Regions from separate parts of the Paenibacillus riograndensis SBR5 genome, predicted to be linked through region 3. Evidence: a T-box and tRNA genes for the amino acid it is inferred to sense, from the RefSeq annotation. Region 3 holds a T-box; the other regions hold tRNA genes.
What was found. A T-box is a leader RNA that pairs with one kind of tRNA and senses whether it is charged. The one in region 3 lies ahead of PRIO_RS29540 (glutamine--tRNA ligase/YqeY domain fusion protein), so its partner is inferred to be a tRNA-Gln.
Positions count from the first base shown of each region.

Region 1: it has a tRNA-Gln gene. The T-box ahead of PRIO_RS29540 (glutamine--tRNA ligase/YqeY domain fusion protein) is inferred to sense a tRNA for this amino acid. The anticodon was not compared.
Region 2: it has a tRNA-Gln gene. The T-box ahead of PRIO_RS29540 (glutamine--tRNA ligase/YqeY domain fusion protein) is inferred to sense a tRNA for this amino acid. The anticodon was not compared.

Region 1 covers NZ_LN831776.1:6,859,544-6,864,709, forward strand. The annotation lists gene PRIO_RS28800 (carbohydrate-binding protein) at 1-1,902, opposite strand, end outside; gene PRIO_RS35800 (hypothetical protein) at 2,804-3,013, opposite strand; tRNA gene PRIO_RS28805 (tRNA-Leu) at 3,404-3,482, opposite strand; tRNA gene PRIO_RS28810 (tRNA-Cys) at 3,519-3,589, opposite strand; tRNA gene PRIO_RS28815 (tRNA-Gly) at 3,596-3,670, opposite strand; tRNA gene PRIO_RS28820 (tRNA-Gln) at 3,676-3,750, opposite strand; tRNA gene PRIO_RS28825 (tRNA-His) at 3,770-3,845, opposite strand; tRNA gene PRIO_RS28830 (tRNA-His) at 3,893-3,968, opposite strand; tRNA gene PRIO_RS28835 (tRNA-Trp) at 3,993-4,066, opposite strand; tRNA gene PRIO_RS28840 (tRNA-Tyr) at 4,072-4,157, opposite strand; tRNA gene PRIO_RS28845 (tRNA-Thr) at 4,162-4,237, opposite strand; tRNA gene PRIO_RS28850 (tRNA-Phe) at 4,258-4,333, opposite strand; tRNA gene PRIO_RS28855 (tRNA-Asp) at 4,473-4,550, opposite strand; tRNA gene PRIO_RS28860 (tRNA-Met) at 4,581-4,654, opposite strand; tRNA gene PRIO_RS28865 (tRNA-Val) at 4,689-4,764, opposite strand; tRNA gene PRIO_RS28870 (tRNA-Glu) at 4,934-5,008, opposite strand; tRNA gene PRIO_RS28875 (tRNA-Ser) at 5,070-5,159, opposite strand; tRNA gene PRIO_RS28880 (tRNA-Asn) at 5,163-5,166, opposite strand, start outside.
Region 2 covers NZ_LN831776.1:1,158,890-1,164,055, forward strand. The annotation lists rRNA gene PRIO_RS04985 (23S ribosomal RNA) at 1-2,244, shown strand, start outside; rRNA gene rrf (5S ribosomal RNA) at 2,324-2,440, shown strand; tRNA gene PRIO_RS04995 (tRNA-Ile) at 2,496-2,572, shown strand; tRNA gene PRIO_RS05000 (tRNA-Asn) at 2,576-2,651, shown strand; tRNA gene PRIO_RS05005 (tRNA-Ser) at 2,655-2,744, shown strand; tRNA gene PRIO_RS05010 (tRNA-Glu) at 2,918-2,992, shown strand; tRNA gene PRIO_RS05015 (tRNA-Val) at 3,024-3,099, shown strand; tRNA gene PRIO_RS05020 (tRNA-Met) at 3,134-3,207, shown strand; tRNA gene PRIO_RS05025 (tRNA-Asp) at 3,283-3,360, shown strand; tRNA gene PRIO_RS05030 (tRNA-Gln) at 3,558-3,632, shown strand; tRNA gene PRIO_RS05035 (tRNA-Lys) at 3,640-3,715, shown strand; tRNA gene PRIO_RS05040 (tRNA-Leu) at 3,732-3,815, shown strand; tRNA gene PRIO_RS05045 (tRNA-Gly) at 3,823-3,897, shown strand; tRNA gene PRIO_RS05050 (tRNA-Arg) at 3,908-3,984, shown strand; tRNA gene PRIO_RS05055 (tRNA-Pro) at 3,991-4,064, shown strand; tRNA gene PRIO_RS05060 (tRNA-Gly) at 4,077-4,147, shown strand; gene PRIO_RS05065 (helix-turn-helix transcriptional regulator) at 4,567-5,166, shown strand, end outside.
Region 3 covers NZ_LN831776.1:7,032,765-7,037,930, reverse strand. The annotation lists gene PRIO_RS29555 (oxalate decarboxylase family bicupin) at 1-337, opposite strand, end outside; gene PRIO_RS29550 (copper amine oxidase N-terminal domain-containing protein) at 507-1,364, shown strand; gene PRIO_RS29545 (tetratricopeptide repeat protein) at 1,408-2,964, shown strand; T-box leader at 3,015-3,276, shown strand; gene PRIO_RS29540 (glutamine--tRNA ligase/YqeY domain fusion protein) at 3,358-5,049, shown strand.

The sequences.
Region 1 (5,166 bases), 170 kb from region 3:
AGTAACATATACCGTATGAGTTCCTACAGCTGTCCCGGCATTAAGCGGGATATTCTTGACTGACCATGTCTGCCATCCGCCTGTGCTTTCTGCCGTCCAATAACCCAGCATGGTGCCTGTAGGACTGTCCAAGTGGAATTCGATCCTTCCGCCGGAATTAGCGGATGCAACCTTCAAATCAATGCTTGTTTTAGCTGTACTACCAAAGTCAACATCTTTAAATGCTATATAGTCGCCATTACTCCCTCCACCAACATCCAGCCCACCATCAGTGCTTGACTCATAGGATATAACACCTGAACTAAGGTTATAGCCTTCCGCTTCAAATTTCAATGTGTTGAATTTGGGAGCTGCAGCATAGCTGTTAGTATCTGTTATTTTCAATTCTGCCAATGTAGTTGCCGCAACTCCACCGACGCGAACATTGTTTAATGTAACTCCGGAGACAGTAGATGTGTCACTCCAACCCTTCATTATTGAAACTTCACCTAAAGCGCGTAAATTGATATTATTATAGACCACATTTTTTATCGGACCAGTTTTTGCAGAAAGATCAAACCATCTGGAGTGAACACCGGATCTTGGCCAGAAGCCTTCTACATCTATATTGTCAAATATGATGTTTTGAGCTGCTGGAGTTCCATAAAGATGACCTACTGCTAAAGCACGCCAGCACCGGTATACATAAGAGTTTTTAACAACGATGCCATCCTGAAGCTGTTTCACTCCATCTCCAACCTTGAATGCTCCACATCTGCTCCAAGCCAAAGCATCATCCACAACTACATTTGACTGGTTTTCAGGACTTCCCGGCCAGTTTGCAGCTATATCCGTAGTTGCTACATCCCATGTCTTAAATGAGTAGGTGTCATCCTCAGATACTGCTACAGTGTGCTTTATAAGTACATTCTGGCTCTCTTGAATGTCTATTGCATCATTTTCATAATCAAGTTCATTGTTGTTGAAGTGCTTGGTATTCTGGAAGGTTACGTTATTAGATCTTGTAACGATTGTAGCCCAGCCACCGCTGTCTCTTATGGTTATGCCGTCAACCGTGAAGTTACTGCACTGCAAGGGTACAAGAATATTGTTCAAATAATTGTTTGTATTCCTCATATAATGACCATTGCCGTCAATAGTTCCCCTGCCGTATATCTTAATATTGTTTGCATTTGTTTCGGTATAGATAAACCATGTTCCATCCTTATTCAGAGAATTCTTATGAAAATGGGTAGTGTAATCGCTTGGATTTCCAGAACCCCTTATAACAGAACCACCCTCCAGATAAACCGAAACATTGCTTTTTAGAACAAGGTTGCCGCTCTTGTAAACTCCGGCTGGAACGTATACTATACCGCCACCTGCTGCGTTAGCCGCATTGATGGCGTTCTGTATTGCAGTTGTAGCCATTGAGGCACCGGTACTGTCGGCACCGTATTGAGTTTTAACATTGTATATACCTGTACCGGATGAAGCCGGAACATTGGTTTCAAGAGCATCTGCCGCAATAACCAGATCTTTCAGATTATTGATTTTAACTATAAGATATGTTGGTGATGAAAGTGTAAATGTAAGTGTATTTCCGCTCTTTGTTGCAGTGATTCCCAAAGCTTTGGGAGAAATATTATAGGTATTGATTGGCTCGCTTGCTGTTATTGTGATTGTAGTAGTACCTGAAAAAGAGAAATTACAATAATTATAGTTTACAAATACCGCCGAAGTGTCGATTACCGGTATATTGGTAGAGTCTGCTGTTACCGTGTATTGACTGGTCGTGGTATAGATCGACGGTAATGGATAGCTTACAATTGTACCCGCCGCGATTGCTGTCAAAGGAACGACAGCTAAAAGACTGGCGAGCATACAAACAATTAAACTTAAAAACTTTAACCGTTTTAACATAAATAAACACCTCTTTCATATTTTTTAGAAAACACTCTATCATCAGTGAATGATGATTTCACCAGTGATGCTCTATTACTCTTTTCATAAAGTCAATATTTCCCTGCTCAGCTTCGGAAGTGGCAGAGTAATACTAACCTTTTCTGCATCAGCAAAGTTTCTAACGAAGCATATAAAAATTCATATACACTACTAACATATGTTGCTTGTGGTGTAATTAATCCATCTGCTGTAATAGATTTTTGTACAGAGTTTGGGTTAGTTGTCCCTATTAATTCTGGGTCAACATAATCAAGTGACACATCATTATAGATCATTTTATTGTTAGAATTGGTAACTGCTACTTATGGAATTAATATCGAACTTGCTGCTGGAATTGATGCTTATAATGAAAACTCTTACCTTGGAAAAAGCAATTATTGGACTCCTGTTGGTATAGTGATTAATCACAGGTTAAATTAATAATATGAGAAAAATGATTGTGGGGCTTTCCTTTTCCGTTTTAGGAATGGCAAGTATGCTTGTTCAAATTGTATGCGGTTCCACTTGTGCTTGAAGTCCATCTGTGGAGTGGGAGTCGACTTTGGCATATTTTATTTTCTTCTGAGTATTTCAATCTAAGTGTTTTTTTACAGCGAGCGGGGTACTATTTTTGTTAGGAGTTTTACTTTCCCTTATCTCGCTTATACACGATAAACGTTAAGTAACGTCTGGGTCTCCGACATTTCAAAGAGACTCAAAATCGAGCGGGAAACCGTGGAGGTTCGAGTCCTCTCGCCGGTATTACACGAAAAGTCTGTAGGATTGTACATCATACAATTCTGCGGACTTTTTATAGTGCGCCCGGCATGGGCGATAACTAGGCGGTGAAAGTCCGCTACAGGCTTGGCAGTAGGAACTGTTAGCTGAAGGCAAGGATGTCGTCGCGAGGTGGAATCTGAAGGAAGCCGGAGGTAAACCCTCGGCCCCCAAACTCCCCATTACATCCAGCTTTGGCAGCAGTAGATGCACTTTGATTTTCTGTGGATGATTGTGCAAAAACAGAGGAACCTAAACTTAAAGACATTAAAACGGTGAAAAGAAGTGTTGTTACTTTCGTTTTTAATTTCATTTTTTTATATCTCTTCGAATTATTATACTTCCATTTTATTCTATCAGTTGAATATATTTTTGTAAACAAATACCATATGAAAATATAGTCCTTGAATAAAGATTTGGGAGTATTGTAAAGGCAAGAATAGCAAAAATGTCATTTGGCGCAGGAAACCGCGTGGGAGTAGAATTCCCAACGACATTTTTAGGGTTTTCCTCCGGCAGTGGATATAGGTATAGATATGCTGCCGCGCCCAGATTGGAATTCTGTTATACTGTCACGAAGCGGTAAACCGTACGTAAACTCATATGCCTTAAAGTCACTTCCGCAAACCGAATGAATGAAGTGATTAAAATAAAAACAGCCCATTAGAATTTTCATCTAATGGGCTGTTCTTAGTAAAAATAATACCGGCGAGAGGACTCGAACCTCCACGGTTTCCCACTCGATTTTGAGTCGAGCGCGTCTGCCATTCCGCCACGCCGGCGCGTACAAATATGATTAGGGCTAAATAAAAAAATGAAGGCGCCACCCAGACTCGAACTGGGGATAAAGCTTTTGCAGAGCTTTGCCTTACCACTTGGCTATGGCGCCATAAAATGGAGCGGACGACGGGAATCGAACCCGCGACCCTCGCCTTGGCAAGGCGATGCTCTACCGCTGAGCCACGTCCGCATTAATGGCTGGGGATATAGGAATCGAACCTATGAATGACGGAGTCAAAGTCCGTTGCCTTACCGCTTGGCTAATCCCCAATATTCATTTGTAAAGTAATGGGGCGGCTGATGGGTCTCGAACCCACGAATGCCGGAACCACAATCCGGTGCGTTAACCCCTTCGCCACAGCCGCCATATGAAACTGTTACATCCTAATTAGATCAATAATTCTAAAAGTAATGGGGCGGCCGATGGGTCTCGAACCCACGAATGCCGGAACCACAATCCGGTGCGTTAACCCCTTCGCCACGGCCGCCATATGAAACTTTTAAAATTTGTGTGGCAGGGGCAGCAGGAATTGAACCCACACCAACGGTTTTGGAGACCGTTGTTCTACCTTTAAACTATGCCCCTAAAAATGGTGGAGGCTGATGGATTCGAACCACCGAACACGTACGTGAGCAGATTTACAGTCTGATGCGTTTGGCCACTTCGCTAAGCCTCCACAATGGTGCCGGCGAGAAGACTTGAACTCCCAACCTACTGATTACAAGTCAGTTGCTCTACCAATTGAGCTACACCGGCATATTAAGTTGTAAGAAAAATGGTGGCGCGGGACGGAATCGAACCGCCGACACAAGGATTTTCAGTCCTTTGCTCTACCGACTGAGCTACCGAGCCATATAAGTTATATTAAGTAAACCTTGATGGCGGAACCGACGGGATACTCTTCACTTCGTTACGAGATTGCGATGTAATCCTTACGAAGCAATGCTTCAACGAACCCTATGATGGATTCTCATCCCTGAAGCAAACATGATGGCGGAACCGACGGGATTCGAACCCGCGATCTCCTGCGTGACAGGCAGGCATGTTAGGCCAACTACACCACGGTTCCAAATTAAGCACTACTCTTTTTGGGGTTAAATTGCGGGGGCAGGATTTGAACCTGCGGCCTTCGGGTTATGAGCCCGACGAGCTACCGGGCTGCTCCACCCCGCGTCAGTATAAAGCGTATTCTTTTGAAAGGATACTATGGTGGAGGCTGAGGGGTTCGAACCCCCGACCCTCTGCTTGTAAGGCAGATGCTCTCCCAGCTGAGCTAAGCCTCCATAAATCAACAAAACTTATTGTACCAAATCACTTTAATAAAAATCAAGTAATAATGGTGACCCGTATGGGATACTCTCCACTCCGTTACGAGATTGCGATGCATTCCTTACGAAGCCGATGCTTCAACGAACCCAATGAATTCTCATCCCAGAATTCGAAGATGTAAATTGGTGACCCGTATGGGATTCGAACCCATGTTACCTCCGTGAAAGGGAGGTGTCTTAACCCCTTGACCAACGGGCCATATCTTCATGCTCCAACGAACCACAGAGGGTTCTCATCCCTATTCAAGGAAGTATTGCTACGGAGAGAGAGGGATTCGAACCCTCGAGACGCTTGTGGCGCCTACACGATTTCCAATCGTGCTCCTTCGGCCAAACTCGGACACCTCTCCATATGGC
Region 2 (5,166 bases), 2.0 Mb from region 3:
AGTCTGAATAGGGCGATTGAGTATGTGGACGTAGACCCGAAACCGTGTGATCTACCCCTGTCCAGGGTGAAGGTGCGGTAACACGCACTGGAGGCCCGAACCCACGTACGTTGAAAAGTGCGGGGATGAGGTGGGGGTAGCGGAGAAATTCCAATCGAACTCGGAGATAGCTGGTTCTCCCCGAAATAGCTTTAGGGCTAGCCTCGGTGAATGGAGTCGTGGAGGTAGAGCACTGATTGGGTGCGGGGCCCGCAAGGGTTACCAAGCTCAGTCAAACTCCGAATGCCATGGACTTCTTGCCGGGAGTCAGACAGTGAGTGCTAAGATCCATTGTCAAAAGGGAAACAGCCCAGACCATCAGCTAAGGTCCCCAAGTGTGTGTTAAGTGGGAAAGGATGTGGAGTTGCACAGACAACCAGGATGTTGGCTTAGAAGCAGCCACCATTGAAAGAGTGCGTAATAGCTCACTGGTCGAGTGACTCTGCGCCGAAAATGTAACGGGGCTAAACACACCACCGAAGCTATGGCTTGATGCTTTGCATCAGGGGTAGGGGAGCGTTGTATGTAGATTGAAGGTGTACCGTAAGGAGCGCTGGACCGCATACAAGTGAGAATGCCGGTATGAGTAACGAAAAGATCAGTGAGAATCTGATCCGCCGAAAGCCCAAGGTTTCCTGAGGAAGGCTCGTCCGCTCAGGGTAAGTCGGGACCTAAGGCGAGGCCGACAGGCGTAGTCGAAGGACAACAGTTTGAAATTACTGTACCACCGTAATCCGCTATGAGCGATGGGGTGACGCAGGAGGGTAGTGACGCGGACTGATGGATGTCCGTCCAAGCAGTGAGGCTGGTGTGTAGGCAAATCCGCACACCGTAAGGCTGGGCTGTGATGGGGAGCGAAAATTACAGTAGCGAAGGTCATGATCTCACACTGCCAAGAAAAGCCTCTAGCCAGGAGAAGGTGCCCGTACCGCAAACCGACACAGGTAGGCGAGAAGAGAATTCTAAGGCGCGCGGAAGAACTCTCGTTAAGGAACTCGGCAAAATGACCCCGTAACTTCGGGAGAAGGGGTGCCTCGGTAGGGTGAATAGCCCGAGGGGGCCGCAGTGAAAAGGCCCAAGCGACTGTTTAGCAAAAACACAGGTCTGTGCGAAGCCGCAAGGCGAAGTATACGGGCTGACGCCTGCCCGGTGCTGGAAGGTTAAGGGGAGCGGTTAGGAGGCAACTCCGAAGCTGTGAACCGAAGCCCCAGTAAACGGCGGCCGTAACTATAACGGTCCTAAGGTAGCGAAATTCCTTGTCAGGTAAATTCTGACCCGCACGAATGGCGTAACGACTTGGGCGCTGTCTCAACGAGAGATCCGGTGAAATTTTAATACCTGTGAAGATGCAGGTTACCCGCGACAAGACGGAAAGACCCCATGGAGCTTTACTGCAGCTTGATATTGAATTTGGGTACGATCTGTACAGGATAGGTGGGAGCCGTAGAAGCCGGAGCGCAAGCTTCGGTGGAGGCGCCGTTGGGATACCACCCTGATCGTATCTAGGTTCTAACCTGGTACCCTAAACGGGTACGGGGACCGTGTCAGGCGGGCAGTTTGACTGGGGCGGTCGCCTCCTAAAGAGTAACGGAGGCGTTCAAAGGTTCCCTCAGAATGGTTGGAAATCATTCGAAGAGTGCAAAGGCAGAAGGGAGCTTGACTGCGAGACCTACAAGTCGAGCAGGGACGAAAGTCGGACTTAGTGATCCGGTGGTACCGCATGGAAGGGCCATCGCTCAACGGATAAAAGCTACCCTGGGGATAACAGGCTTATCTCCCCCAAGAGTCCACATCGACGGGGAGGTTTGGCACCTCGATGTCGGCTCATCGCATCCTGGGGCTGAAGTAGGTCCCAAGGGTTGGGCTGTTCGCCCATTAAAGCGGTACGCGAGCTGGGTTCAGAACGTCGTGAGACAGTTCGGTCCCTATCTGTCGTGGGCGTAGGAAATTTGAGAGGAGCTGTCCTTAGTACGAGAGGACCGGGATGGACGTACCGCTGGTGCACCAGTTGTTCCGCCAGGAGCATGGCTGGGTAGCTACGTACGGACGGGATAAGCGCTGAAAGCATCTAAGCGTGAAGCCCCCCTCAAGATGAGATTTCCCAGCATGTAAGACCCCTTGAAGACGACGAGGTAGATAGGTTGGAGGTGGAAGCACGGCAACGTGTGGAGCTGACCAATACTAATCGGTCGAGGGCTTATCCAAATAACTAAAATGCAGTTTTCGTTTCGGATTCAGTTTTCAGGCAATCAAATTCCTGAAGCATTTGCACCGCAAGTGCCCGTTTGGTGGCGATAGCGGAGGGGTTCCACGCGTACCCATCCCGAACACGACCGTTAAGCCCTCCAGCGCCGATGGTACTTGGACCGAAGGGTCCTGGGAGAGTAGGACGCCGCCAAGCGGACAACCACACTCTGTGGTATTTTTTTTGCCCATAATATCTACATAAGATAGAAGGGCCTTTAGCTCAGCTGGTTAGAGCGCACCCCTGATAAGGGTGAGGTCGGTGGTTCGAGTCCACTAAGGCCCACCATTTTCCCTGATAGCTCAGTTGGTAGAGCACTCGACTGTTAATCGAGTTGTCACAGGTTCGAGTCCTGTTCGGGGAGCCATATGGAGAGGTGTCCGAGTTTGGCCGAAGGAGCACGATTGGAAATCGTGTAGGCGCCACAAGCGTCTCGAGGGTTCGAATCCCTCTCTCTCCGTAGCGTTACTTCCCTGAATAGGGATGAGAACCCTCAGTGGTTCGTTGAAGCATAAGCTTCGTTAGGTTTACTTCGCAATCTCGAACGAAGTGAGAGTATCCCTCTCTCTCCGTAGCGTTACTTCCCTGAATAGGGATGAGAACCCTCAGTGGTTCGTTGGAGCATGAAGATATGGCCCGTTGGTCAAGGGGTTAAGACACCTCCCTTTCACGGAGGTAACATGGGTTCGAATCCCATACGGGTCACCAATTATTTTCCCTTGAGGACAACCAAATATATGGAGGCTTAGCTCAGCTGGGAGAGCATCTGCCTTACAAGCAGAGGGTCGGGGGTTCGAACCCCTCAGCCTCCACCATAGTATTTCTTCAAAAGAATACGCTTTATACTGACGCGGGGTGGAGCAGCCCGGTAGCTCGTCGGGCTCATAACCCGAAGGCCGCAGGTTCAAATCCTGCCCCCGCAATTTAACCCCAAAAAGTAAAGATATGCTTTGTAGTGTATTCCGATTACTTTCCGGGGAGCCCATAGTACTTAATTTGGAACCGTGGTGTAGTTGGCCTAACATGCCTGCCTGTCACGCAGGAGATCGCGGGTTCGAATCCCGTCGGTTCCGCCATCAAAATTTACTTCAGGGATGAGAATCCATTATAGGGTTCGTTGAAGCATCAGCTTCGTAAGGATTACATCGCAATCTCGTAACGAAGTGAAGAGTATCCCGTCGGTTCCGCCATCATAGTTTGCTTCAGGGATGAGAATCCATCAAAGGGTTCGTTGAAGCACGGACTTTTCCGTAGTTTTGCTAATTATTCATGTTGGGGATTAGCCAAGCGGTAAGGCAACGGACTTTGACTCCGTCATTCATAGGTTCGATTCCTATATCCCCAGCCATATATGAGAGCCATTAGCTCAGTTGGTAGAGCACCTGACTTTTAATCAGGGTGTCGAAGGTTCGAGTCCTTCATGGCTCACCATTTTTTTCTAAGGTGTGCGCGTGTGGCGGAATGGCAGACGCACCAGACTTAGGATCTGGCGTTTCACGACGTGGGGGTTCAAGTCCCTTCACGCGCACCATGTTTTTGCGGACGTGGCTCAGCGGTAGAGCATCGCCTTGCCAAGGCGAGGGTCGCGGGTTCGATTCCCGTCGTCCGCTCCATATAGATTTTGCGCCCTTAGCTCAGCTGGATAGAGCGTTTGACTACGAATCAAAAGGTCGGGAGTTCGAATCTCTCAGGGCGCGCCATTATTACGGGATGTAGCTCAGCTTGGTAGAGCACCTGGTTTGGGACCAGGGGGTCGCATGTTCAAATCGTGTCATCCCGATTTTACACCTGTGCGGGTGTAGTTCAATGGTAGAACTTCAGCCTTCCAAGCTGATAGCGTGGGTTCGATTCCCATCACCCGCTTAAATCTTAATAAAAGAATCCTTGCAGCGGGCAGGGGTTCTTTTTTTGTTGGATGGAAGTAAGCAAACGGAAGAGTAGTATCATGCGGGACCGCAGGCAAGCGAGGTGGAATTAGTCTACTTCAATAGCTTAAAAAGCTCCTCTGAATATGGAATAGTGGGAAAAAGTAGCACTGGCAGTGAAGCCGTATTGGTAGGAATTAAGTTTACTTTTTCCACTTGAGTTTTTGAGTTGCCTTGTTGAAAAGCCATAGCTGGTTTTTGCTATAGATGTCTATGCATATGTTTTTTCTTTTCATTTTATTGATGGTTTTCACTGTATTGTATTTTTGCTGGCGGTCAGGGAGCGGGGGGAACTGATATTATTATGGTGGCGAGTACAACGACCATGAATAACAGGAAATTAAGGAGCTTACAGTAATGACTGACAAAGTAATTCGAATCTTCAAGATTATTAACGCCATCCAGTCCAATCCCGGAATTACCGCCTCGGCTCTGGCCATCAGATGTGATGTGAACATTAGGACGGTCTACAGGGATTTGGAGATCATTAGCCATTTTGCACCTGTAACGAACGAGGGCAGGGGGACGGGCTATAAGTTTTTGGGAAAGTTTTTTCTCTACCCGCTGGATTTCTCCGAACAGGAAGCATTGGCCTTCTCTCTTTTACCCTCATTTCTGAATCAGGACAAAATCCCCCCAGGATTCCATACTGCGTATGACAAGGTCATGGGCACCCATCTGAAGGAAAAATCCAAACAGAACGGAATACTTGAAAATATTGCTGATATTATTCAAATGGGCAAACCTGCATACCGCAAAAAAAGCCGGAATTTCCTGCAGCCGATTATTGGTGCCATTCTGGAGCAGCGGAGTATCCGGGCCATCTATCATTCCCAATCCCGCAATGCGCTCACACAGCGCGAGATCGATCCGTATTACCTGATTCCGCGGGACCAGCGTTTTTATCTGATTGGGTACTGTCATCTGAAGCAGGCGATCCGCACTTTTCGCATCAGC
Region 3 (5,166 bases):
TATAGGACCATTCGGCCTGCTGATGCCAGTGCAGCTCCCGTACGCCGCCCGGAGTCAGGCTCATATTAACTGCGGCAAGTGTGGTGGCAACGGGCAATTCTCTAACCGTTACCTCCCTGGACCAGCCGCCGTGATTAAGCTGCATATGGGCGTCGGAGAAAGAGAATTTCAGATTGGGAATGAGTCCATTGTCCGTAACCGGAGGGATGAACATATCCGGGTTCTCCCAGTCCCGCATCACATCGCGGGGGCCAAGGTCTACGTTGCCTGCGCCGTCGCTGCGTATCGGCTGGGGAATGCCTGCTTTTTTGGCTGAACCATGTTCCGGGGATTCCATGGGTCTGGCTCCTTTCCTGATTGCAATTGCTCAATAGAGAATATATGCCGGAAGGCCGTTTGAAGATGCCCACAATTGCAAATCAGGAATTGACAGAGACCGCCCGAAGATGGATTCTTAATAATGGACTTATATTTGGTATTTCCATTCATAAAGGAGAGGATCTAAAATGAGTTATCCGGGCTACCGGGTCCACCGGTTAGGCAGAATCAGAGCTTTAATCATCTTGCTATTTGCCAGTCTCTTATCAACGGTCTACATGCCAACATCTTCAGCAGCAAGTGCCACACCAGCAGCGGGGAAGCAAATTCAGCCGATACTGATCAACGACAACTATGTGCTGTTCCCGGGAAAGCTGGCGCCCTATACGCAATCGGGTAAATTAATGGTGCCTATCCGCCCGTTCACGAAAGCGCTTGGCGCGCAGCTGGTGTATAATGCCCAGACGAAGAGCGTTTCGGTTTCACTTCTCGGCGGCACTGTGTATAATATCAGGCCCGGGCAAACTACAGCAGAAGCCGCTGACGGAACGGCGTTCTCCTTGGAGGCGGCACCGGTGCTGCGTGACGGTGTGCTTTTTGTGCCAATGAGCCCTGTGCTGGGAGCCTTGAAGTCCATCCGCTGGGAGAATATGTTGAATACAATCGACCGCCCCATACTGGTGGTGCAGGGCAGACAGGGATTCACTCTGCCGCAGACGGGGCCATGGCTGAAGGTCACACCATTTACGGGCCTAGCTGGAGAGAACTACAATCCGTTGTATCCGACGGTACTGACGCAGGAGCCATCCGGCAAGGGATACCGGCTGAATCTGAGTGTGATCAACACATCCGGGTTCATTATTCCCAAAGGAAGCGCAGCGCTGGAGCTGATCGCTGTCGACAGTCAAGGGCAAGCAACGATCCGGAAGATCCCGGGTCCGGCCGGCCAGACGGCTAAGGCTGCGGCGTTAGCGTTCACAGTGAACATTCCGTCAGCGGCTGAGTATGTCATTTATAATTCCCGGACAGCTGATTTGGGACACTAAGAGAACATTAACCAGAAGATTATAGAGAGCAGGGTATACACATATGACAGACAGCGGACCAATACGCTACCGCTTCAGCGAAGCCCCGATATGGGAGCTGCAGCGCAAATATTATGAAGAGCTGGGGATGCAGGCCTGGAAAAACGACCAGGTTCCGCAGTATATTACGAGCAATCCGATGATCGGGACCAGCTATGCAGAGATGATCTTTGGTTTTTTACAGGACCGGGCGGGGATGGGGCACACCACGGAGCCGGTCATTATTCTGGAGCTGGGTGCAGGTGCCGGACGCCTCGCGTTCCATGTGCTGCAGAAGCTGTGTGAATTAGTGGATTATGCGGGGCTGCCGCTGCCTCCGTTTACCTATGTCATGAGCGATCTTCCGTGGAAAAATATCACCGGCTGGCAGCAGCATCCCGGCCTGATCCCTTTTGTAGAGCAGGGCATCCTCGATTTCGCGCGTTTCGACGCTGTTGCGGATACCGAGCTGCATCTTATAGAAAGTGGAAGGGTGATTACACCGGGGATGCTGGCACAGCCGCTGATGGTGATCGCCAACTACTTTTTTGACAGTATCCCGCAGGAGCTGCTCTATGTGGATGAAGGCAAAATATATGAGTGCGAGGTATCGCTGCAATACCCGGAGCAGTCAGACACGATGGGGCCCTCCGAGGTGCTGAGGGATCTGATTCCCGAGTATCACTACCGCCGGGCAGCAGGCTATGAAGAGAAGTTCTACCCGTACCGCGAGGTGATCGCGTTCTATCAGGAGAAGCTGGAGGATTCGCATGTGCTTTTCCCGGCGGCGGCGCTGGAATGTATGGAGCGGCTGAGTGCGCTGTCCGGGTCTGGCTTCCTGCTGCTGACCGCCGACAAGGGCGACCACCGGCTGGAGAACTGGGAGTTTGCTGAGCCGCCGAAGCTGATCCATCATGGCAGCATCTCACTTACAGCCAACTATCATGCGCTGGTGTGCTATTTTGAACAAAAAGGCGCATTGGCTTCATTTACCGAACATCATTACAAGAACCTGAACGTCGGCTGCATCTTTATGCTGGAGGAGCCGCTGCGCCATGTCCAGGCCCGTCTGGCCTACCGCAGGTTCATTGAACGTTTCGGGCCGGATGACTTCTTCAGTCTGAAGCTCTGGATCGACCAGAACTACGATACTATCGGGCTGCAGCAGATTCTGGGCTTCTGGCGGCTGGGCGGCTATGATGCCGAGCTGTTCATCCAGAGTGCCGAGCGGATTTCCGGCCTGCTGGAAGATGCCAGCGATGAGGAGATTCTCGATTTGAAGCTGGGGATCGACCGGATGTGGACAGGCTTTTATCCGATGCCGCAAAAATATGATCTCGCCCTGGACAGCGGGCTGCTGCTGTTCGAGATGGGACTGTACGAAGACTCGCGGCGTTTTCTGACGCAATCGCTGCGGGAGACGGAGGATGAGCCGGTCGTCACAGTGCTCTATTGCCTGGCCATCTGCAGCTATGAGCTTGAGGATCTGGAGGCTGCGCTGGAGTATACCCGCCAGGCGCTGGTGCTGGAGCCGGAGCATGAGGAGGCACTGGATCTTCTGGCGGCGCTCAGCGGGGACTGAGGCTGCCTTTACAGCAGCGCAGTTATTTTGTAAAATACAAGAAATTATAATCAAATGCGATGAGGAGAAGAGTAGATATATCCGTTCTTTTACAGAGAGCCCCGGACGCTGAAAAGGGGTAAAGAAAGGTGTATTGAACCAAGTCTCTGAGCGGCGTACCGGAACTAGCAGATGCCGGGGATGGTGCGACAGGAGCTCCTGTTACAGAGCTAGAGTATAAGCCTTGCCTGCCGGCAATGCCGTACTTAATGAGATTAATATGGCGACATATTAATAAACCTGGGGTGGTACCGCGAGAATCTCGTCCCCAAGACCATACGTCTTGGAGGTGGGGTTCTTTTTTGTTGGGAAAGATTCAGAGCGGTCATCACATTCATACAGGAGGGTTCACACATGGGCAACGACAATGCAATGGAAACCGCAGCAGCGGAAAACTACATGGATAAGCTGATCAAGGAGGATATAGAGTCCGGTATCTACAGCAGGGAGATCTGCACAAGGTTCCCGCCGGAGCCGAACGGATATCTGCATATCGGCAGTGCGTTTGCGATTCACACCAACTATGGGCTTGCGCACAAATACGGCGGCACCTTTCATCTGCGCTTCGACGATACGAATCCGCTCAAAGAGGACATGGAATATGTAAAAGCGATCATTCAGGATATTGAATGGCTGGGCTGCAGCCCCGGAGAACATATTTATTACGGCTCGGACTATTCGGAGCAAATCTACAATAGCGCGCTGAACTTAATCCGCAAAGGCAAAGCCTATGTCTGCGATTTGTCGCCGGAAGAGGTGACCGCCTACAGAGGCACACTGACGGAACCGGGAAAAAACAGTCCTTACCGGGAACGGTCCGTGGAGGAGAACCTCCGCTTATTCAGCGGGATGAGGGAAGGGGCTTATCCCACCGGTTCCCGGGTGCTGCGGGCCAAAATCGATATGTCTTCACCGAACATCAACCTGCGTGATCCTGTGATCTATAGAATTATCCATGCGGAGCATTACCGTACAGGGAATGCATGGTGCATTTACCCGATGTATGATTTTGCCCACCCGATCCAGGACGCCATTGAAGGGATTACCCATTCCTTATGCTCGCTTGAGTTCAAGGACCACCGCCCCCTCTATGAGTGGGTGCTGGAGGAACTGGGCATTGAAGAAGCCCCTAGGCAAAGGGAATTCGGGCGGGTCAATCTGACAGGGGTGGTTACCGGCAAACGGTATCTCAGAGCACTCGTTGCGGGGAACTACGTGGACGGCTGGGATGATCCCCGGCTTCCCACACTGCGCGGTCTGCGGAGACGGGGATTTACCCCGGAGAGCATCCGCAGCTTTGTCAGAGAGATCGGCATGGTCCGAAACCAGACGATGGTGGACTTCTCGATGCTGGAGCATTGCCTGAGACAGGACCTCAAAGCCAGTGTGCCAAGTATAATGGCCGTGCTTGATCCGCTAAAGGTCGTAATTACCAATTACGAGGCGGGGGAAACAGAGTGGCTGCCCCTGGCCAATAATAGCGAAAATGCGGAGCTGGGTGTGAGAGAGGTGCCGTTCTCAGGCACTGTCTACATTGAGCGGGATGATTTCATGGAGGAACCGGCGCCGGGTTTCCGCAGGCTGGTTCCGGGCGGTGAGGTCCGGCTGAAGGGGGCTTATATCATCAAATGCAACGAAGTCATCAAGGATGCCGGAACCGGTGCGGTCCGCGAGCTGCGCTGCACCTATGATCCCCTGACCAAAAGCGGCGGGGCAAATAGTGGACGCAAGGTCAAAGGCACCCTGCACTGGGTCTCGGCCAGTCATGGCATACCGGCAGAGGTATACCTGTATGAGAAGCTGCTGGAAGACAATGAAGGCCCCAAGGCGGAAGGCGAAACCTGGGAGGAGTACATCAATCCGGATTCCATAAGGCTGATGCTGAGCTGCCTGCTGGAGCCTTTTGCGGCTGGCGCCAAGCCTGAGGATAAATTTCAATTTATGCGCCAGGGATACTTTTGCGTCGACAACAAGCTGAGCCGGGAAGACCGGCTGGTTTTCAACCGGATTGTTCCGCTGAAGGATACGTGGAAGAGCGGGAAATAAGCCGCCGTGAATGGGATGAAGAGACAGGTAATAGCAGCGGGCGGGAGCCGGGGGTGACCCGGACCCCGCCCGTTAATTTTTAAGCAGAAGCAGATGAGCTGAAGTTTCACTTTATGG